4 regions of the Paenibacillus sp. Mc5Re-14 genome follow, and region 4 is predicted to be linked to each of the others. Evidence: riboswitches for the same ligand, from Rfam matches in the RefSeq annotation. Region 4 holds a riboswitch; each other region holds the start of a gene.
The links. Region 4 has a riboswitch for thiamine pyrophosphate ahead of BN1546_RS09195 (ABC transporter substrate-binding protein). Riboswitches for the same ligand answer to the same signal wherever they lie in the genome.
Positions count from the first base shown of each region.

Region 1: it holds a riboswitch for thiamine pyrophosphate, as region 4 does, so the genes downstream of both, BN1546_RS23540 (thiamine phosphate synthase) here and BN1546_RS09195 (ABC transporter substrate-binding protein) in region 4, are expected to answer to the same signal.
Region 2: it holds a riboswitch for thiamine pyrophosphate, as region 4 does, so the genes downstream of both, tenA (thiaminase II) here and BN1546_RS09195 (ABC transporter substrate-binding protein) in region 4, are expected to answer to the same signal.
Region 3: it holds a riboswitch for thiamine pyrophosphate, as region 4 does, so the genes downstream of both, BN1546_RS06645 (ECF transporter S component) here and BN1546_RS09195 (ABC transporter substrate-binding protein) in region 4, are expected to answer to the same signal.

Region 1 covers NZ_CVPD01000001.1:5,162,820-5,168,298, forward strand. Annotated here, with positions in the region: gene BN1546_RS23535 (ABC-F family ATP-binding cassette domain-containing protein) at 1-1,554, shown strand; TPP riboswitch at 1,640-1,748, shown strand; gene BN1546_RS23540 (thiamine phosphate synthase) at 2,076-2,669, shown strand; gene thiO (glycine oxidase ThiO) at 2,727-3,875, shown strand; gene thiS (sulfur carrier protein ThiS) at 3,872-4,075, shown strand; gene BN1546_RS23555 (thiazole synthase) at 4,078-4,845, shown strand; gene BN1546_RS23560 (ThiF family adenylyltransferase) at 4,842-5,479, shown strand, end outside.
Region 2 covers NZ_CVPD01000001.1:3,767,034-3,772,512, forward strand. Annotated here, with positions in the region: gene BN1546_RS17150 (arginase family protein) at 1-443, opposite strand, end outside; gene BN1546_RS17155 (winged helix-turn-helix transcriptional regulator) at 548-889, shown strand; gene thiE (thiamine phosphate synthase) at 1,304-1,993, opposite strand; gene thiD (bifunctional hydroxymethylpyrimidine kinase/phosphomethylpyrimidine kinase) at 1,990-2,820, opposite strand; gene thiM (hydroxyethylthiazole kinase) at 2,817-3,662, opposite strand; gene tenA (thiaminase II) at 3,688-4,377, opposite strand; TPP riboswitch at 4,512-4,614, opposite strand; gene BN1546_RS17180 (NAD-dependent malic enzyme) at 4,685-5,479, opposite strand, start outside.
Region 3 covers NZ_CVPD01000001.1:1,460,572-1,466,050, forward strand. Annotated here, with positions in the region: gene BN1546_RS06635 (energy-coupling factor transporter transmembrane component T family protein) at 1-490, opposite strand, end outside; gene BN1546_RS06640 (ABC transporter ATP-binding protein) at 465-1,949, opposite strand; gene BN1546_RS06645 (ECF transporter S component) at 1,949-2,545, opposite strand; TPP riboswitch at 2,851-2,960, opposite strand; gene BN1546_RS06650 (TatD family hydrolase) at 3,003-3,800, opposite strand; gene BN1546_RS06655 (polynucleotide kinase-phosphatase) at 3,821-5,479, opposite strand, start outside.
Region 4 covers NZ_CVPD01000001.1:2,013,409-2,018,887, reverse strand. Annotated here, with positions in the region: gene BN1546_RS09195 (ABC transporter substrate-binding protein) at 367-1,404, opposite strand; TPP riboswitch at 1,601-1,710, opposite strand; gene BN1546_RS09190 (pyridoxamine 5'-phosphate oxidase family protein) at 1,981-2,415, shown strand; gene BN1546_RS09185 (bifunctional 2',3'-cyclic-nucleotide 2'-phosphodiesterase/3'-nucleotidase) at 2,633-4,735, shown strand; gene BN1546_RS09180 (EAL domain-containing protein) at 5,011-5,479, shown strand, end outside.

The DNA.
Region 1 (5,479 bases), 3.1 Mb from region 4:
ATGAGTTTATTGACTGTAGAAAATGTATCCCACAACTTTGGGGACCGTGCGTTATTTAAAAATGTTTCCTTTCGATTACTTGCGGGGGAACGTGTAGGATTGGTAGGAGCAAACGGTGTTGGTAAATCGACACTCATGAACATTCTGACTGGAAAATTGCTTAAAGATGAAGGGAAAGTGGAATGGACTCCACGTGTACGTTATGGCTATCTGGATCAGCACACCAAGCTAACGCCAGGTAAAACAGTACGTGATGTATTAAAAGACGCGTTTCTTCCTTTGTTGGAACTGGAAAAGGAAATGATGCAGATTACGGATAAAATGGGAGAGGCTTCTCCCGAAGAGTTGGAAGTACTGCTGGAACAGATGGGAGAAATTCAAGAGCAACTGGATATGGGGGATTTTTACCTCATTGATGTGAAGGTTGAAGAAATGGCGAATGGATTAGGTCTCTCTGCCATCGGACTGGATCGGGATGTAGCAGCCCTTAGTGGTGGGCAACGGACAAAGGTGCTGCTTGCGAAGTTGCTGTTGGAAAAGCCAAATGTATTGCTGCTGGATGAGCCTACCAACTATTTGGATGTGGAGCATATTGAGTGGCTTACGCGATATTTGAAGGATTATCCTTATGCTTTTATCCTAATTTCACATGATACTGAATTTATGAACCAAGTCGTTAATGTAATCTACCATCTTGAATTTGCTAAGATGACCCGTTATTCAGCTAACTATGAAAAGTTTCTTGAAATGGCGGATCTGAACAAAGCCCAGCATATTGATGCATATGAGAAGCAGCAGGAATATATTAAGAAACAGGAAGATTTTATTCAGCGCAATAAAGCGCGCGCATCTACATCAGGTCGTGCAAAAAGCCGTGAAAAGCAGCTTGATCGAATCGAACGTATTGATAAGCCTGAAGAAGCCGCAAAGCCAACCTTTCAGTTCAAAGAAGCCCGTGCAAGCGGGAAAACAGTTTTTGAGGGTATTGACTTTGAAATTGGCTATACTCATGCCCTTTTGCCTAAAATGTCCATGACGATCGAACGTGGCGAAAAGATCGCAATTGTTGGCTGCAATGGTGTTGGTAAGTCTACGTTACTCAAAACCATTCTTGGGAAAATACCTCCGATCAGCGGAAAAACCTATCAAGGAGATTTCTTGCAGCCCGCTTATTTTGAGCAGGAAGTAAAGGCAGAGAAAATTACACCGATTGACGATGTATGGAATGAATTTCCACATTTGAATCAGCATGAAGTACGAGCGCATTTGGCGCGCTGTGGTTTGAAGAATGAGCATATCACCCGGCCTTTGTCTGCGCTTAGTGGTGGAGAACAGGCTAAAGTCCGCCTTTGTAAACTGTTAATGCGTGAGAGCAACTGGGTACTGTTTGATGAGCCTACCAACCACTTGGATGTCAAAGCAAAGGATGAACTCAAACGCGCTTTGAAGGAATACAAAGGGACCGTATTGCTTGTATCCCACGAACCGGACTTTTACGAGGATTGGGTAACCAAAACGTGGAATGTAGAAGAGTGGTCTAGTAAAGTTAACTAAAATCCAGTTCTGACAGATTTCACACAAGGTGGGGTTTGCAGAATTAGGAAAATATGCTAAGCTATCTTTAGCTGATACAATAAAATAGTCACACTAGGGGAGCCGCCCATGCGGCTGAGACGAAATAAATGGATTTCGGACCCTTTGTACCTGATCTGGGTTATGCCAGCGTAGGGAAGTGAGTACTGTACAAACAAAGTGGTAGCTCTTTACTTTTGTTTGCGCAGGGAACGATATACGTTTACGGATATAATAGTCCGTTTGATTTTGAACGTTTGTCAAGCCACTTCCTTTGGGAAGTGGCTTTTTGCGTTTCGTTCATCTTCATTTGTTCGAGTTTCCGTAGACGGATTTACATATAATCTCCTTTCATTATTGCTGGTATATGTGGCTGGCTCCGATATTACCCAATATGGAGCTAAAACAATATAGATTCAGCTAATACGATTTTTTTGATAACACAAGTTCATATTCTTTAGTCCAAGTGAGGTGAAAATGAGATCGAATTACACGTAATTACGATGGAAAGTGTCTCCTGTGTGAATGTACCCCAAGTGGCTGCCGCTATTTGTCCTTATATTCATTATGTACACGCACGTTCGAAACAGAAGGGTGCCTCTGCTTTGCTTTCTTTGACTCGTAGCATGATCAAGCAGGAAGTTCCTTTGCGGCAAATTGTAGTAAATGACCGCGTGGACGTAGCTTTACTTACCTCGGCAGGAGCTGTCCAGCTTCCAGCTAATGGGTTATCTGTGGTGGATGCGAAAAGTCTACTTTCAGAGGGTACACGCTGTGGAGTGTCTGTACATTCCTTGGAGGAGGTGCAGACCGCCGAGCAGGCTGGAGCAGACTATGTACTATTTGGTCATGTATATGAGACCCATTGTAAAGCCGGTCTTGTACCGCGAGGTATAGCACAGCTTGAACGCATTTGCAGATTGTCGGACATTCCGGTGATAGCGCTGGGAGGCATACAACCCCATCATGTTCCAGAGCTTTATCATGCTGGAGCAAGCGGAATTGCGGTGATGTCTGGTATATGGGAAGCAAAGTCACCCGTTGCAGCAGCGATGGAATATAGGCGAATGGTAGATCTTGTAGTTCACGACCTGTAGCAAGAAAACGAGACGAAGGGAAAGCAGAATGTTTACTGGAGAGGAGACACGGAACATATGTCAAAGACACATACAGAGAAAAAAGCGATAGGACACGCTGAATGCTTGGTCATAGGCGGAGGTGTGATCGGCAGTTCCATTGCTTATCATGTGGCTAAGGAGGGACGCAGTACGATCATGCTGGAACGATGGATCCCTGGTGAGGGAGCATCAGGAGCAGCGGTGGGAATGCTGGCAGCGGAAAGTGAAGAGTTTGCAGACCTTGAGCTGGCACGATTTGCCCGTACAAGTCGAGATGCATTCCCTGACCTTGTCTGTGATTTGGAACGTTTATCGGGTATTTCAGTGGACTTTCGTACAGGAGGATTTGTGACCCCATTTCGTTCGGAAGCAGAGGGCCAAAAACGCTGGAATGCTGCGAATATGCGAGAGGATGATCGTCCCATTTGGTGGGATGCCAAGGAGTTGGCCCGACGGATTCCGGGCTTGGCAGATCAAGTAATTGGGGCTATCTACCGATCAAAGGAGACACAAGTGTCTCCTGTCCAGCTTTGCCGTGCTTATGCAGGGGCAGCTGCGGTGCTGGGAGCAACAATATGGTCTGGAACTCAAGCTGAGGAACTGGTCATACAGGATGGTCGAGTTTGCGGTGTGCGAACGGATAGTGGATTTTTTTCCTGTGATCAGGTCGTGATTGCCGCAGGCTTGGACAGCTTGAACTTGCTAGAACAAATTGGGTTTGATTATCCACTATACCCGGTCAAGGGCGAAGCGGTAGCAGTCTCCTTGAAGGATCATCCGTTAGATTATACCATTTATGCTGACGATATTTACCTCGTGCCTAAACAGAATAACGAGCTTTGGATTGGTGCCACGAGTCTTCCGCATCAATATGACAAAGAGGTGACCGTAGGAGGCTTAAAGGGGTTGTTAGCACGTGCATCTGCCTGGTTACCGCGTGTACAGGAAGCTTCTTTTGTACGTGCATGGGCAGGCTTGCGTCCGCAGGCAGCTGCGGGGAGTCCTTTCATTGGCCCTGTTCCTGGAGTAGAGGGCGTCTATGCTGCAGTCGGGCATTATCGCAACGGTGTCCTGCTTAGTGATGCGACTGGGCGAGCGATGGCAGCTATGCTTGAAGGGGCTGGTGCAGCTGGACTTGGAATAAGTAAATTTTCTTCTGAACTTCTCAAGGAGGAAAGCTTATGAAGCTGACCATTAACGGACAGAGTATGACCATTTCCAATCGAATCACTCGTGTGGATCAATTGCTGCATGAACTTGATTTAAAGGTGAAAACCGTAGTGGTAGAGCTGAATCGGCATATATTGACCCGTGAAGATCATCATGAAACGGTACTTAAGGATGGAGATTGCCTAGAAATCGTACATTTTGTAGGAGGCGGTTGATCATGTTAACCATTGGAAAAGCATCTTTTACCTCAAGGCTGTTGCTGGGAACAGGGAAATTTTCGGATCGGGATATCCAATCCCAAGCTGTAGAGGCTGCTGAGACGGAAATATTAACGTTCGCTGTGCGCAGACTGAATTTGGAGGAACGGGATAAGCAGCATTTTCTCGATACACTGGATTTGAGCCGGTATACACTTCTTCCCAACACAGCGGGGGCAACAACAGCAGAGGAGGCAATCCGTATTGCCAAGTTGGCAAAAGCCTCCGGCTTGTGCGATATGATTAAGGTAGAAGTCATTGGGGATAGCAAGACGCTGTTGCCTGATCCTTTTGAAACATTGAAAGCTAGTGAAAAGTTGCTAGAGGAAGGCTTTGTCGTGCTACCCTACATATCGGATGATGTGATACTAGCGAAGAGGTTGCAAGAGCTTGGAGTACATGCCGTAATGCCTGGAGCGTCGCCGATTGGTACAGGACATGGTTTGCTCAATCCGTTTTCGTTAGAGTTGATTATCGAGCAAGCGGAAGTTCCGGTCATTGTCGATGCTGGTATTCGCTCACCTGGTGACGCAGCAATGGCAATGCAGTTGGGAGCAGATGGTGTTCTGCTAAATACAGCTGTCTCAGGAGCGAAGGATCCTGTGAAAATGGCTGAGGCCATGAAGCTGGCTGTACGTGCAGGTAGATATGGATTTGAGGCGGGGATGATTCCTGTAAAACGTTATGCTTCAGCAAGCAGTCCGATAGAAGGCATGGTTCAGGGATGAGGATTACTAAAAAATCTGCTGCTGAACCACCACAAAGTGACCGTTATTCCAGACAGGAAAGGTTTGCACCCTTTGGGCCTGCAGGCCAACGCCGGCTTGCTTCCTCTCACGTACTAATCATAGGTGTTGGAGCGCTGGGCACAGGTATTGCAGAAACGTTAGTTCGTGGAGGCGTAGGTACAGTAAGCCTGGTAGACCGGGATTATGTGGAATGGAGCAATTTGCAGCGCCAGCAGCTTTTTCAGGAAAGTGATGCTGTGCAAAGGTGTCCCAAAGCAGTAGCTGCCCAGCGAAGATTAAAGGATATTAATTCGGAAACAATTGTACATGCACATGTCTTGGATGTTGGGATAGAAGAGCTGGAAGAGTTGATCCAGGGGGTAGATCTCATGATGGATGCAACCGATAATTTCGATACCCGGCTTCTTATGAACGACATGGCACTCAAGCATCGCATTCCTTGGATTTATGGAGGATGTGTGGGTAGCTACGGTGTAACTTACACTATTTTACCGGGTCAGACACCTTGTCTACACTGTCTGATGGGAACTGTACCGCTTGGAGAGGAGACCTGTGATACGGCCGGGATTATTCCGCAGGCAGTACAAATGGTCACCGCTAACCAGACTACGGA
Region 2 (5,479 bases), 1.8 Mb from region 4:
TTCACATGTTTTGCAAACTCTTCATCTCCTTCTCCCAACAGATTCCCAAGTGGTAATGTATGTCCGTTATCATAGCCCACATATCTAACTAAATCACTGTGAGCATCGATCCAAATTAGCCCTAATTCTCCACCGTATCGTTCGTTCAAATAGGCAAACGGGGCTTGTTCGACTAAGCAGTCACCACCAAACATTACAATGCGATCTGGCTTATGAGCGTCAATGATATGTTGAGCAGCCTCTAATTGTTCAAGTAGCTGTTTTCTCCCATACATACCGTTCTCGTTGGCAAGCGGAGTTCCATCATAAGCTTGAACTGGAACATGAATAAGGGGTTGATCATTGTCTGGGGCTAGCCAAGCCAGCAGTTCAGCTCCAAAAGAGTAGTTAGGATTGTTTCCTCCTTGCCATTGCGGCATTAAGAGGCGTATTGTTTTAGTCATATTTTCTCTCCTTTACTTCAAATTACGGTTAGTATAAACTGAACGCAAATAAAAACGTAGTACGCACTAATTTGATAGGTACTACCCGAAAGGATAGTGTGAATATGAGTATGGCTGAATTTAAAGGTAAAGTTAAAAATATTGAAGATACACCTTTTGGTTATACAGTGTCAGTCATTGGTGGTAAATGGAAAATGGTTATTATTTATCTTCTGGCCGAAAACCAAGTGGTTCGCTTTAATGATCTGAAAAGACAAATCGGAGCTATTACATACAAAACATTGAGTTCACAGCTAAAGGAATTGGAAGCGGATGGATTGGTGAACCGGAAAGAGTATCCTCAAGTTCCGCCTAAAGTCGAGTACAGTCTCACAGAAAAAGCGGAAACACTATTGCCTGTTTTGGAAGGGTTATGTGAGTGGGGAACCAAAAACCAATATAATTAAATATCGTTTTCTAATTGTTCTCGAATGCTATACGAATATTAGAAAAGACGATTGACATATATTTATAGTTAATCAGGTATTCAACGAGCTCAAGTGCACTGGGGATAGGAACGCTTAAAAATCAGTATCATTTGGGGGATATGATATTTTGACTATGGCTATTATTTTATTTGTAGCGAATATTCTACTTATTCTTGTTTCAATCGTTGGTATTGTTCTGCTCATGGGAATATTGTACAGGGGGTACATTTTGCTAGGATTACTTATTGCTGAGAAAAAGAACACAAAAAATCAAGTTGTAAAAGATTAATTTTATGACAACACAGAGCCTCATTTCTACTTTATTAGTGGAAATGAGGCTCTTGCGTAAACAATAAAAGTGACATAATGGGGTGAAGGAAGGGACATAGCATTTTATAGCTTTTGGGACATCCCCGGATGTTTGATGCTTAGCACTACCTTTTTCTTTAATACCTCTGCAGCAACTCGAATCTGTTCTGCCTGCGTCACGGCCGAAATCACCGCTACACCATCGGCACCCGCACCTACTACTTCCCCCACACGGTCTACCGTAATGCCACCGATCCCGACGATGGGCAGATCAATTCCTGCTTTGCGCATCTCATGCAAAATGGCTGGACCCTGCACCGCATGAGCATCATCCTTTGAGATGGTGGGATAGATGGGGCCGACGCCGAGATAGTCCGCACCATGCAGGATGGCCCGGCGTGCTTCCTCAATCGTATGGGCGGAGACGCCAAGGATTCGGTTTCCGATTCGGGCGCGCACAGAATCAGCCGATTCATCGTCCTGACCGATGTGAACACCGTCGGCGTTGAGCTCAAGAGCCAGCTCCACATCGTCATTGACGATAAAAGGGATACCAGCGTGGTGGCACACATCTTGTAGCTGACGCGCAAGTTCGAGCATAGGAACCCCTGTTAACGCGCTACGGCCCTTTTCCCGGAACTGGATCATGGTGGTGCCGCCAGCAAGAGCCTCCTGCACGACCCGATTTGGTTCCGCGTGGCAGTTCACGCTTCCAACAACCAGATACATCTGTAAATGCCGCCGCATGATCTCAGGTAATATTCGGCCGCTCATTGGAGTATCTCCTGACGACGGCGGTAGGCCCAATGATTGGTTGGACCGTGTCCCTGGCCCAGATACAACGTATCCTCAATCGCCGCCTGAATGAAGGCTCTTCCATTCAAAATAGCTTCCGGTACAGACACGCCTTTCCCTAATTCAGCGGTAATCGCTGCTGAGAACGTACATCCTGTTCCGTGTGTGTGGACAGTTCGCACCCGCTTGCCGCCCAGCTCGGTGAAGGCTGTTCCGTCAAAGAGCAGGTCAACAACTTGGCCGCTGTTTTCGCTCTCCTCATCATGGCCGCCTTTGATCACAACGAACTTGGGTCCTAGGCTGCTAATATGTCTCGCAGCTTCGCGGCGATCCTTCATCGTACGAATGCTTATCCCGGTTAAGGCTTCCGCTTCCGGGATATTTGGTGTGACGACCAAGGCCAAGGGGAGCAGGTCGTCGTTCAAAGCCTGCACCGCTTCCGGTTGCAACAGCTTTGCGCCCCCTTTGGCAATCATTACAGGATCGACGACAACCTTTTCCCAGCCGAACTTTCGAATCTGCTCGGCCACAAGGCGGATGATGCCCGCGTCAAACAGCATGCCAGTCTTCAGGGCATCGACTCCAAGATCTGATCCTACAGCTTCGATTTGCTGCGCTGTTGCTTCCTGTGGCAACGGATATACACCGTGAACTCCCAAGGTATTTTGTACCGTAATGGCTGTAATAGCCGACATGCCGTATACGCCAAGCTCCTGGAAGGTTTTGAGATCGGCTTGAATTCCAGCTCCGCCGCCGCTGTCTGAACCGGCAATCGTCAGCGCTCTCGGTACATGCACGTCTCTCATCGCGCACCACCTGTTGTAGTTGTTCCAGCTTCACGGATCGTGACATGCCCCTCCAGCGAACCAGTATGTAGTTTGGCAAGCTCGTCGAGAAAGGCAATCTGGAAGCTGCCTGGCCCCAGTTTTGCGGTATGTGCTGCGGCTCGGGAAGCTGCTGCACCGTAAAATGCCAAACCTGCTGTACCTGCGAGCAGCAGGTTGGGTTCAATTGCTGCAAACGCACCCAACACAGAGGTCAGCAGGCAGCCTGTTCCGGTTACCTTCGTAAGCAGCGCGTCTCCGCCACTAATCAATCGTACTTCGACCCCATCGGTGATGACGTCCTCTTTTCCAGTGATGACAACCATGGTATGGAGCGTTTGTGCAGCCCGAACTGCCAGATCGACATTACTGCTGTCAGCACTGTTGCCTGCATCTACCCCTTTAATCTCTCGGACTTCTCCGATTAGATGGGCGACTTCGGCTGCATTGCCTCGCACTAGTGAGATTTTTACTTCTTTTAGGATCCGCAGTGCTGACTCGGTTCTAAAGCTCGTCGCTCCCGCACCAACCGGATCCAGCAGAACTGGAACACCATGAGCATTCGCTGATTGTCCAGCAATGATCATGGCATCTACCAGCTCGCGGTTCAGCGTACCGATATTTAACACGACGGCGCCCGCTATTTTTGCCATATCTGCTACTTCCTCGGGTGCATAAGCCATCACCGGGGAAGCGCCCAGCGCATACAGGCCGTTGGCTGTAAAGTTGGTGACCACCACATTGGTTATATTATGAACGAGGGGGTTGCTATTTTGTACCTTTGTCAGGAGATCCGAATAACTTTGTTCCCATATACTCATCATGTTTACCCTCTCTCATCTCTACTGATTATTCCAAGACCGTAGCGCGCATCTGGACGGGCCATTGTTCCTGCTTATAAGCCATATCCCAGAACATATATTCCAGCTGGCAGCTTAGCATAAAATGCTCAATCATCCGAGCTTGCTCGGCAGCCGTGGCGACATTCGCCCAAGCATCCACACGCTCGCGATATTTGGATGTTACATCTTCAATCTGGTTTCCATAGAAACAAATCCATTCATAGAATGGATGAGACTCGTCCGGTCTTACCTCATCCATTAGCCTGCGCCCAATCTCAAGATATGTCCATGGACATGGCAGCAGCACGGCCATGATTTCTCCAAGACTACCTTCATGTGCGACTGTCAGCATATGGCGGATATAATGATGAGCGGACGGAGCGAGTGCATATCCCTGCATCTCTTCATAGGTGACACCTGCGATAGCACAAAAGTTTTGATGTGGATGAACCTCGCTGTTGAGAATAAAAGAGATCTGTTCGTTAAATACAGCCATATCCTCCCGGCTTGTGCTTTTGGAGATCGCGATGCCGTAAATCCGCATGTAGGCGTTCAAATATTCAAAGTCTTGTTTTACATAGTGAATCAGCTGCTCCCTTGTTAAATTTCCTTCAGCAATACCTCTCACAAAGGGATGCTCATAAATGGCTTGAAAAATGCCATCCGCCTGCCGACGAAGTTCTTGCGAAAAACTCATTTCCCCACCTCCAATAAAAATGGAGAACAAGAAGTCCCGTAAGATACAATTCTCGGAACAACGCCAAAAAGCCGCCCCGAAAACTGGAGCGGCTTCAACATAGGTTCAATGCGCAAAAAACGCTTGAAACCTTATATACGAAGGCTCCACTTTCCTACGCTAGTACGAACTAGATCAGGTTCAAAGGGTCCAAGATTCATTCTTGTCTCAGCCATAGTGGCTCCCCTAGTGGACTTTCCTATTCTTTTGACTAATACTGTACATTCGTTCCTAGGTTATGTCAAACTGCTTTGATTCCGGTCAAGGATTAATGAGGGTGCTGGATTACACTTTCCACGGCTTTGACCCTTACATATTCCGGTTTCCACATCGCATCCCGAATGGCTTGTTCAATATCTGAAATGTGTGCCTGAGCTACCTGATCCTGAATTGCAGCCTTCGCTACCGCAACCGCAACCGCGAACGAAACATCACGTAATTTTCGGATATGGGGCAGCAGTGCACCGCCAAGTTCATTCGAATCTACGGCGTTGGCAACGGCATCAGCTGCTGCGGTAAACATAGAAGGGGTAATTCTTTTGGCCTTGACCACAATTGCGCCCAGACCTAGCCCCGGGAAGACAAAGGCATTATTCGCCTGTCCAATTTCAAACTTCGTACCGTTATAGGTGACGGGCTCAAAGGGACTTCCGGTAGCAATCAATGCTTTGCCATCAGTCCATCGTATCAAATCTTCGGGTACCGCTTCAGCAAGGTTGGTAGGATTAGACATGGGCATAATGATCGGTCGTTCCACATGCTTTGCCATTTCCTTGATAATCTCTTCAGAAAAGGCACCCGCTACACCGGAAGTTCCAATCAAGATTGTGGGTTTTACCTGACGGATGACCTCCAGCAACGGTATTTTATCATCTTCCGATCGGGCCCATGAGCTGATTTCTTCCTTTTTACGCACATATGGTTTCTGATAATCCAGTACATCTTCCATATCGTCTGTTAACAGCCCGCGATAATCATAGGCCCAAAATGCCTTGAATGAATCTTCTTCAGGAAGCCCGTCCTCGATCATTGCACCCCGTATTTGGTCGGCGTTACCGATTCC
Region 3 (5,479 bases), 550 kb from region 4:
GAAATTCCTCCAGCATCATCGGCATCAACCGCATAGCTGCCAAAAAGCTGTATGCATACTTGGGAGGGAGCTTCCATTGCTGCATCAGTGAATAAAAAAGGCTCACCGGACGAGTCGTTAAACCAAACAGCAACCCTGCCGCGGCCATACTCAGTGCACGAAAGCCCAGATGCATGCCTCGGAAAAAGCTTTCCTGCGTAATATGGATCAGGCCCCATGTCCACCAGGTCGTCACTCCTTTGCCAAACATCATCATGCCTGTTGAGGTTGAAATAAACACCAATATAAAGGGAGATCCGTACAGGAGCAGACGCTTCCATGGATGGCCTGACCAGACAAGCAACAGCAGCATAGCACATGCAACATTAAACATAACGTTCGGATCATGGATGACTATAACGATCACAAACAGCAGGGAAAACATCACGAGCTTTAGGCCCGGGTTTACACGATGCAGCCATGTTTCATGATGAGAAAAGGACAGGCTCATACTGTAGTTCCCCTTTCTGAATCCGCCATACATCGGTACAATATCGACGGACAATTTCCGGGTCATGCGTAACCATCACAATGGCCGTGCCTGCCGCTCTCAGCTGCTCCAACATATCCAGCATGACAAAGGTATTACGCGCATCCTGCCCAAAAGTCGGTTCGTCCAGCAGCAGCACTTCCGGCTCACGGATCATAGCCGTAGCAATACTCAACCGCCTTTTTTGGCCCAACGAAAGCTGATACGGATGGCGTTCATCCAGCCGCTCCAGTCCGAACTGTATAAGTATTCGATCCACTCGTTCCCTACACTGTTCAGCTGTAAACAGGCTCTTGGGTAACGAATATTCCAGTTCCCTTCGTACGGTGTTCGCTACAAATTGCAGCTCTGGATTTTGAAATGCAAACCCAATACGCTCAGCCAGTTGCTCCGTATTGCCTGCCTCAGCTCCGCACACGCAATAACGACCCTGCGTGTGAAGTAAACGCATCATAGAGAGCAGAAGCGAGCTTTTGCCAGCCCCGTTTTCACCGACCACGCCAATCCAGTCGCCAGGCTTCACCTGCGCTTGCTCCACATAAATGACTGTGCTCAAACCCCGGAGTCCGCTAAAATGTTCTAGCTCCAGCAAATCCGTTGTAGGTGCTGAGGTGGACGGACTATCCGCATGCCCTCCATCTTTCTGCTGCGTCACAGACTCTCTCCAACGCGGCGAAGACGATTCATCCCATATCCCCGGATACCACACGCCATACTCGGATAATGCCTGCCGATGCACATGAAATACTTCTTCCGCCCTTCCGTCCGCAATCATTTCTCCTTGATCAGAAAGCACCACAATTCGATCCACATCCTGGACAATTTCATTGATTTTATGCTCTACGATCACCAGCGTCTGGTCTGCCGAAATGTTGCGAATGGTATCCCACACCTGTGTCGTGCCCTCCTCGTCCAACAAAGCTGTCGGCTCATCCAGAAAAAGCACTTCCGGCTCCATAGCCAGCACAGAGGCAATCGCCAGCCGCTGTTTCATTCCCTGTGACATGCTGGCAATGGGCAAGTGTATATCATCCGTCGATAGACCAACCTGCATTAGCAGCTCGCGAATACGGGATGGCATCTGCTCCCTTGGAACCTGTTTATTCTCCAACACAAAAGCCAATTCCTCGTCTACATACGACATACAAAACTGCGTGTCAGGATCTTGAAATACAATACCAGAGAGACTCGGGATCACAGCAGCATCGTATTTCATAGGCACTTCTATCGTGCGTGGAATCAGTCCGCTCAGCACCTGAAGCAGCGTTGATTTGCCGCATCCGCTTGGACCCAGCAGCAGTAGCTTTTCCCCTTTGCGGACAGATAAGGACATATTGTGGAAAAGCAGCTCTTGCTCACCGGGAAATTTCAAACGAAGACGGGTGATCGAAGCCACCACATCTTCGTTGGCCGCGCTCATCAATCCAGCCCCTTATAATCTTGTTCCGTTGCCGGTCTCAAACTTCGCGTAACTCCGGTTACCTCCAGCGCCTTAGCCAGATAGAAAGCGAATACCCCAGCAATCACAATACTGCCAATCATCCGAAATCCAATATACAAAACATAGTTCCAGGTCGATAGCTGATCAATATACCCATAGCTGAAGTCTAAAATCAAAGAAGTGACAGCCGCCCCTGCCGCAGCTAATGATACGACCCACAGGTTTGCGTTCCGATACAGAAAAGCCGCAAAGAACAGCTCCGCTCCCAAGCCTTGCAGCAGACCATAGTACAAGGTGGACATGCCCCATTCGCTTCCCAAAAAAGCACTGACTGTTGCCGCGGCCACTTCTGCCAAAATCGCAACTCCCGGCTTGCGAATGATAAGATAAGCGAACGTGCCAGCCATAAACCACATGCCATACATCAGTTGCTCAGCGTGTAGACCGAATGGTTTCATTAAATCATAGGCAGGTCCCCATATTTTGTAGACCAGCCCGAACACCACGGAGATTACAATCGTGACCAAAATATCAGTCAGCTTCAGCCCTTTCGACGCTCTTACATTCGTGTTCATTGTTGATACGCTCCCCTTTTTCGTTAAAATAGGCCTTCTGGCCATAAAAAAAAGCCTGTCCGGAGCTGAATCTCCAGGCAAGCTTTATGCGCAGTCATAAAATGATCACCATACATTATCAGTTGTCGACATATCTCATATAGCACAGTAGTCTACTGCACTGAAACCGAGCCAAAGTCAGGTACAAAACAAGACACGTTTGTCCGTCTGCAACTTTTTACAGACCCGCAGCTCGTTAACTTGATATATGATATGAAACGAATCCATCGACTAGTCGCCACCAATAGGCGGTAATCCTGTTTCTTGTATAGTGTTCTAGGTTTCTCTACGCTGGCATTACCCAGATCAGATTTCACGGTCGGCGGCAAGGGCCACCCTCTCAGCCTGACTATCTCAAGCTCCCGACAATGCTTTTTAATTCACTATAATATATACCACATCTATGGCTTTGACAATCCTATAATCCGAAGAAACGTTTGCCTGTTTCCGTCGTCGCGATTTCGATCTCCATCATGCTGCGGCCTGTGCACTCAGCAATCGTAGCGGCGATGTGAGCGAGATACATCGGCTCATTACGCCCTTCTTTGGGCTTCACAGGCAGATTACGCGGGGTCAGAAACGGAGCATCCGTTTCAATCATCAACCGGTCGAGCGGAATATCCCTCACCAACTCACGCAGATGCTTGCCGCGCCGCTCATCACAGATCCAGCCTGTGATACCGATATACAGTCCCATTTCCACATACGTATGCAATTCCTGAGCAGTGCCAGTAAAACAATGCACCACCGCTTTATCTACAAGCTCTTGATGCTCTCGTAACATAGCGACAAAATCCTCATGCGCATCTCGTTCATGCAGAAATAAAGGCATATGTAGCTCACCCGCCAGTTGAATCTGCTCTCCAAACCATCGGCGCTGTACATCACGCGGAGAAAAATCACGGTTATAGTCCAACCCGCATTCTCCTATGGATACGACCTGCGGCTGAATCGCGAGTTGGCGGAGCTGTTGAATCGTATCTGTGCTGCAATTTTTGGCATCATGGGGATGCACGCCAGCTGTAGCATACAGCTGACCAGGATAACGCGCTGCATACTGAGCAGCCTCTCGACTACTGCGAACACTGGTTCCAGTAATAATCAACGGTGTAATCCCTACAGCCGCTGCTCTCTCGACCACCTGTTCCCGATCTGCATGAAACGAACGGTGCATTAAGTTCACACCAATATCAATCAACGGTGTACTCCTATCCATCTCAATCCCTCCTTCGCAAACTACAATCTCGGATCAATCGGCTCCGATTCCAGAGATAACGCGGCAAGGACGCATTCATGAATACGCTCCACCGTATCTTTGCGGACAAAACGTTCCACGCCCTCCATGCCAAGCGCTCCTTCCATCAGGGCATGACGCTCCTTTTTGTTCGTTCGACGCTGCTTCAGACGTTTTAAATTCTCAGGGGCAAGATAATCCATACCGTAAATGATGTGCAAGTACTTCCGGCCTCTCACCTTGATTGCAGGCTGAATCATCTTGTCCCGATTTTTCATCAAAAAGCGTTCCGGCTTGATCACAATGCCCTCATGACCATCCTCTGTCATCTCATTCCACCAGCGAATGACCTCTTCCTCGCTTGTTTCATCCGTGATGACACGATACTCTGTCTCCATAAATATAGAGGACAGTCCTGCCAGCTCCCGGTTGTGCTCCATATGCCAAATATGAGATTGGTCAAAAAACGTCTGTCCGCTGTGGGCCAGTGTATGAAACGGTGCAATACGAATTTCATCCAGACCGTCCACATCCCAGCAATATTTTTGAAAAGCCTCTTGGAACGTTACGGCATTGCCATATTTCCGTTCCATTTCTTCCAGCCAGTCTCCAACCTCTCGGCCTGCAACCTTCGCCTGCTTCAGCTTGTCTACCAGCTTACTGCGATCCAGCAGAGCTGCTTCACCCACATGCGCATACTGTGCAGCAATCAGTTCCCGAGCCTTGAGATTCCACGGTACAATTTCTGCATCCAGCAACACAAAATCCGTCTGGTGCTGTTCAAAATATCCGGCATCCACTAGATCCGCATTCAGTTTCTCCAGCACCTGCTTCCCAAAGCCTGACTCAAAGAAGGGTCGTCCGCTTCGGGTGTAGATCGTGCCCAATGTCGGGTAGCCTACATATTCAACAGCAGCCTGCTCGTTTTTGAATAATAGCAAAATCGCCCGGCTACCCATATGCTTTTTCTCCGCTACCATCGTTTGTACGCCTTGACTGCGATAATAAGCTAGCGCTTCACGCGGATGCTCCAGATAACCTTCCTCTTCGGAAACCTTGGGGGCAGGACTCATCGTGGGCGGAATGTACACCAGTTCCTCCATCGGTACCGTCACATGTGACACGGTATCTATAGCGGTTTTGACCGATTCTCCTTGAACGCGCACTTCGCCATACGATTCCGTCAGCACACTGTAACCAGCGATGAGCTTACGTAAATTCGGCGGGGAAAACCGTTTTCTCTGCCACCGGACAAGTGGGCTATCGGGATCATTCGCATAATTCTCATGAGCCGGAACGCTGACAAATTCCTTTTCCGGATAACGATAAGCGGTCAGCATACCACCAAATACCACACCTTGATCAATATTCACCGTCTGATTGACAAGGGTAGGCTGCGGTCTCGGATCATGCCCCCATACTACTATTTCTCCCGATTCATGGTCTACGAACCAATCTTTGCGGATTGGTTTTCCGTCTGCATCCTGACCTTCCGTATCTCCATAACGACAGTAATCAGAAATACGTGCCGACTGTTTGCCAATAAAATGATCCTTGATCCCCGCATGAGTCACAACTACGTGCCGCAACCCGTTTCTGCCGAAAATAAGATGAGAGGGTGCATGTAGTAGAAAATCCCTCAGCTCGCCTCTAAGCTGTTC
Region 4 (5,479 bases):
GCATATGCTTCCGAAGCTAGCTTTCCTAAAGAAAGCTTTCAGGCGAACACCTCGCTTCTCCAGATTCAAATGAATCGCTCCGCTGCCAACCGCCTTAAAAGCACTTTAGTTTTTTGATAGGTTGTGTGGCATTTTTACACACAAGCGCACCTGCTTTTGCGCTTAGATACTATGAGACTAAAGAATAAACCAAGTGGAGCGAGAACGAAGCGGACGGAATGGTGCTGTACAAGCGAAGCGGTCGCTTTTGCCCCCGGATTTCTACCCTGCTGATGCTTTAATCCGGAAATCCGGGGGCGGTGGCGATGGAAAGCATCATCCGTCCGCGTAGTGGCACAAAGGCTACTTCAAGCTCTATTTACAAGATCAACGCTTGGGCAAGAAGTCGTTTGTGAAGGCCTTATCGACTTCCAAAGGTTTGCTGAGCAGCTTGCGTTCATACATCCAGTCCGAGTAGTTTTTCCATACCTCCGCTTTTTGTACGCCCCATTGCGCGGCATCGTCCTGATAACGCGGACTTAGCCATTTTTGACTAGCGAGTACCAGTTTTTTGTCCAGCTCCGGCACAGCTTTACTTAAGATATCTGCCGCTTCTTCTGGATGGGCGATAGTGTATTCATAGCCTTGCGCAGTAGCGTCCATGAACGCCTTAACCAGCTCAGGATCATTTTTTATCGTCTGTTCATTGCTCACAATTACAGGTGTATAGTAATCGAGGTTTTTGGAATAATCTTTTACATATAGCATATCCAATGGCTCACCTCGAAGCTTGGCCTCAATCCCGGTCCATGCGTAGAAAATCCAGGCAAAGTCAATATCCCGCTTCACGGCTGTAAAATAGTCTGCATTGCCCATATTGACGATCTTCACTTTGCTCACATCACCTTGGTCTGAATCCATGATGGATTTCATGACCGCTTCTTCTACAGGAGAACCCCAGCCGCCGTAGCTTTTACCCTCGAAATCTTTCGGGCTTTTAATTCCGCGGTCTACCGGGGCTGCGAAGCCAGAGGTGTTATGCTGAATCACCACAGCGATGGATACGAGCGGCACGCCTTGGATGCGAGCCTGAGTGACGCCTTCTTGATAGCTGATACCAAAAGGTGCAGCATTCGAAGCAACCATTTGGTCGGCTCCGCCTGAGCCTGGTTGAACAATTTGGACATTCAAGCCTGCTTTTTCGTAAAATCCTTTGTCCTTGGCGACATAGAGTCCCGTGTGATTCGTATTGGGTGTCCAGTCGAGCACGACTTTAACATCTTTGAGACTCTTTGCCGAGGTAGACGTTGAAGTGTCGGCAGCAGGAGCCTCCTTTTGAGATGTAGGGGGATTGCCGCCGCAAGCGGTCAGAGCCATGAGCCACAGACTGATTAGACCCAGGCTTAATATTTTCATGCGCTTCATCGTTGTGTTCTCTCCTTTTTAATTACCCGTTATCCGTCCAATCAGACAGCTTATGTTCCCCATTTTCACAAAAATAACATCTGCCGGAATGCAATCTTTCCAACAACTTCATCTTCAACAAAAAAAGCGTCCCGGGATTCCGGGACGCTTGCGCTTGTATATACCAAAGTAAGGGATGTCCTGTTTTAATAAAAGGCACATCTTGCTTAAGCATTCCTACGCTGGCATTACCCAGATCAGGTTGTAAGGGTCAGTGTCTTGGGACACACTCTCAGCCGGCCGATTCCAGCACCCCTGGCATTGTATGGTTTAATGGGTTCGTTTATTCGGGTTTACTACGACGATTATATGCCTTGAAGGCGGGTCTGTCCAGCTTTAAGGAAGCGCTCACGGTTCATATGCCGAATGACAGGGTACACTTTTACTGTGAGCTTTGATCTGAAAATGAACATGAATCATTCAGATCTGTTCTGGTCATGTTATTTTCAGAACAGCTACACTGTATGTTTAGGAGAGCTGGTGCCAAGTGGCATAGACTCTATAGAATTCTAATTCGTAAAAAGGAGTTGTTGTACTATGGGTAAAACGGAGACATTGGATCGCAGTCAGCTGGAACAAGCCATTGTGAAGGCTTTGGATAACAACAAATTTTGCTCGTTAGGTACGGTAGAGGGCGGAAAACCGAAAGTACGCTATATGGCCCTTTTTAACGATGGAATGAACATTCATCTGGCGACGGATCGCAAAACACATAAAGTGGAAGAGCTAAAGAACAATCCGAATGCTTATCTGCTGCTGGGTTATGAAGTGGGTGGTACGAAGGAAGTCTTGGAAGTGGAGGCTACCGTCCAGGTTACAGCTGATGAGGGGTTACGCAAACAAGTGTGGAATGATTCTCTGAAAAAGTGGTTTTCCGGACCTGATGATCCCGATTATGTCATTTTAGACGTCAATCCGACTCGTATTGAGTATGTTGGTCAACAAACGGAGCGCCAGGTGTGGACGAAATAGAAACAATATAAACGGACAAGCCAGTAAATTTCCAACTTTTTTAGGAGATTTACTGGCTTTTTTGTGCGAAAAATAATTATTTTTCCATAAATATTTTAAGCAAATGACTACTCTTTTGTCCTACGTTGGATTAAAATAGGAATGGTGGGTTCAAAGCTTACATATATGTGCAAAAGTATGTATATGAGGCATACACCTTAATGAGGAGGGGTATATTTTGTTATTTCGTAAAAATTGGTTTAAAGGGTTTACAGCAGCAGTTGTAGCTTGTAGCCTACTGGTGTTTTCAGCCGCTCCATCCTGGGCAGCTAGCGACTCTCGCGATAGCGCTACGGTGAATTTGCGGATCATGGAGACAACGGATATTCATGGGGCGCTGATGAATTATGATTACTATTCGGACAAAGAAACCAACGAATATGGCTTGATTAGTACAGCAGGCTTGATCCAACAGGCTCGTAGTGAAACAAGAAACAGCATGCTGTTCGATAACGGTGATTTGCTGCAGGGCAATCCTTTAGGCGATTATATGGCTAAAAACAGAGTCTTCGAGAAAGAAGGCGGTGTCCATCCGGTTTACAAGATGATGAACTTGATGGGCTATGATGCGGCTACTGTGGGCAACCACGAATTTAACTTTGGCCTCGACTTTTTGGATAAATCGCTCAAGGGTGCTGATTTTCCTTACGTAAATGCGAACGTCTATGTTGATAATGAGGGTCAAGCTACTAAAAATTATTTTACCCCTTATCAGATTCTTGACAAAACAGTAACGGATGAGAAGGGCGAAGAGCATACACTCAGAGTGGGTGTCATCGGTCTAGTAACACCTCAAATTATGCAGTGGGATGAAGCTAATTTGAAGGATAAGGTCGTTACAAAGGATATCGTGGAAACAGCCAAAAAGTTTGTTCCACAAATGAAAACAGAAGGTGCTGACATTATTGTCGTGCTTGCACATACAGGTTATGAGGATGTGCCGCAAACGCCAATGATGGAGAATGCCGTTAAGTATTTGAGCCAGGTGGACGGAATTAACGCGATTCTGTTTGGGCATGCTCATAAATCTTTCCCTGGCCCTGATTTTAAAGATATGAAGGGCGTAGATTTGGATAAAGGAACTATTAATGGTGTACCAGCTGTAGAAGCTTCTTCGTGGGGCAAGGATCTGGGCATTATTGATCTGAGCCTGGAAAAGAAAAACCGTGAGTGGAATGTAATCAATTCTCAGTCTCAAGTGCGGCCAATTGTGAGCACCACAAACCATGCTTTGCAGTTTACTCCTGACACTAAACTGAAAGACGCGATTAAAGAAGAGCATCAAGGAACGCTGGATTATGTTCGTCAACCTGTCGGTACAACGTCTGCACCGATTACCAGCTATTTTGCATTAGTGCAGGATGATCCGTCCATTCAAATTGTGACAAATGCACAGAAATGGTATGTTCAAAACCATCTTAAAGGAACAGAATACGAAAATCTCCCAGTATTATCGGCAGGCGCTCCATTCAAAGCCGGTGGTCGCAACGGTGCCGAGTATTATACCAACATTCCTGAAGGTACAATAGCGATTAAAAACGTGTCCGATCTGTACGTGTACCCGAACACGGTTCATGCCGTAGAAGTTACTGGTGCTGAAATTCAGGAGTGGCTGGAATGGTCTGCGGGTCAGTTCAACCGCATTGATCCTAGCAAAACAGAGGAACAATCGCTGATCAACAAAGATTTTCCAACCTACAATTTTGATGTGATTGACGGTGTGAATTACCAGATTGATGTAACTCAGCCTGCACGATATGATGCCAAGGGAACTATTATTGATTCTTCAGCCCATCGTATCAAGGATCTGCAATACAATGGGAAGGCTATTGATCCTGCACAGAAATTTATCGTTGCGACCAATAACTATCGTGCTTCCTCCTCCAAACTGGCCAACCCAGATGGCAAACGTATTGTGATGGCAGCACCAGATGAAAGTCGCCAAGTCGTTGTTGATTATATCCGTACGAACGGAACGATTAACCCGTCAGCGGACGGCAACTGGTCTATTGCTCCTTTTGGTCAGGCCAAGGTTACCTTTGAGTCCTCTCCTGATGCCAAAGATGTGCTGGCCGGAAATCAACAAATTTCATACTTGAGCAGCGCGGCAGACGGGTTTGCCAAATACAGCTTGAAAGCTGGCGCTAAGCCTAGTGCAGCAACGACGTCTGTGAAGGAAGCTGCGGCACCTGCGAAAGCAACCGCGAAGCCAGCTGTTAAAACGACTAAACCTGCAGCTGCAAAACCAGCTAAAACAACGAAACCAAAGGCATCCAAGTAACTTGGAGTTTTAGTTTCCACTCCATATCAGAATGAAGCAGTAAGTCTCTTTAAACAAGAGACTTGCTGCTTTTTTTGATGCCAAATACAACAGTACCTGCGTTTATCATGAGTGTAAAAAAGGTTTTGTTTTTGTCGAATATATACTTAAGTCCTAAGTTGTTGTTGAGAATAAGCTTATTTTTTGTAAAAACACGTAATTATATAGTACTTTTGTTCTAATTATTTGTGATATAATGGTGAAAAAACCGGGAAATTGTTCCGAGGAGGACCATTATGACTTGCAGCAATTGCAGCATCATATTACCTATTAAGGATCAAGGATTGCTGAAAATTAGGCATTCTAGGGTGTCACTTACTCCAGCATTAGAGGGCTTTGGCATGCTATCGGAACAAATGAAACAAGAACATTGGTGTGAGGGTAACATCGTGTTTCGCTATGACAGCCGTTCACAGTTGGAACAGCTGGTTAACGGACTGGCTCGTCTGCCGCAGGAGTGCTTGAGCCGAATGCAAGTTGTGGTGACTGGCTTGCAACATGTTGAGGGATTTGAGGAATGGCTTTTATTTGGTCAATTGCAAGCTCGACTGCAACATCCGGATCTGGTGAGTATTATTAATAATCAAAACTTTACCAGCCATATGCAGCCTATTGTTGACTACAAGCTGAATATCATCGGCTTTGAGTTTTTGCTGCGTCCATCACAGCCAGATAAGTCTTTTCAGCCTTTCCGACTGTTTGAAG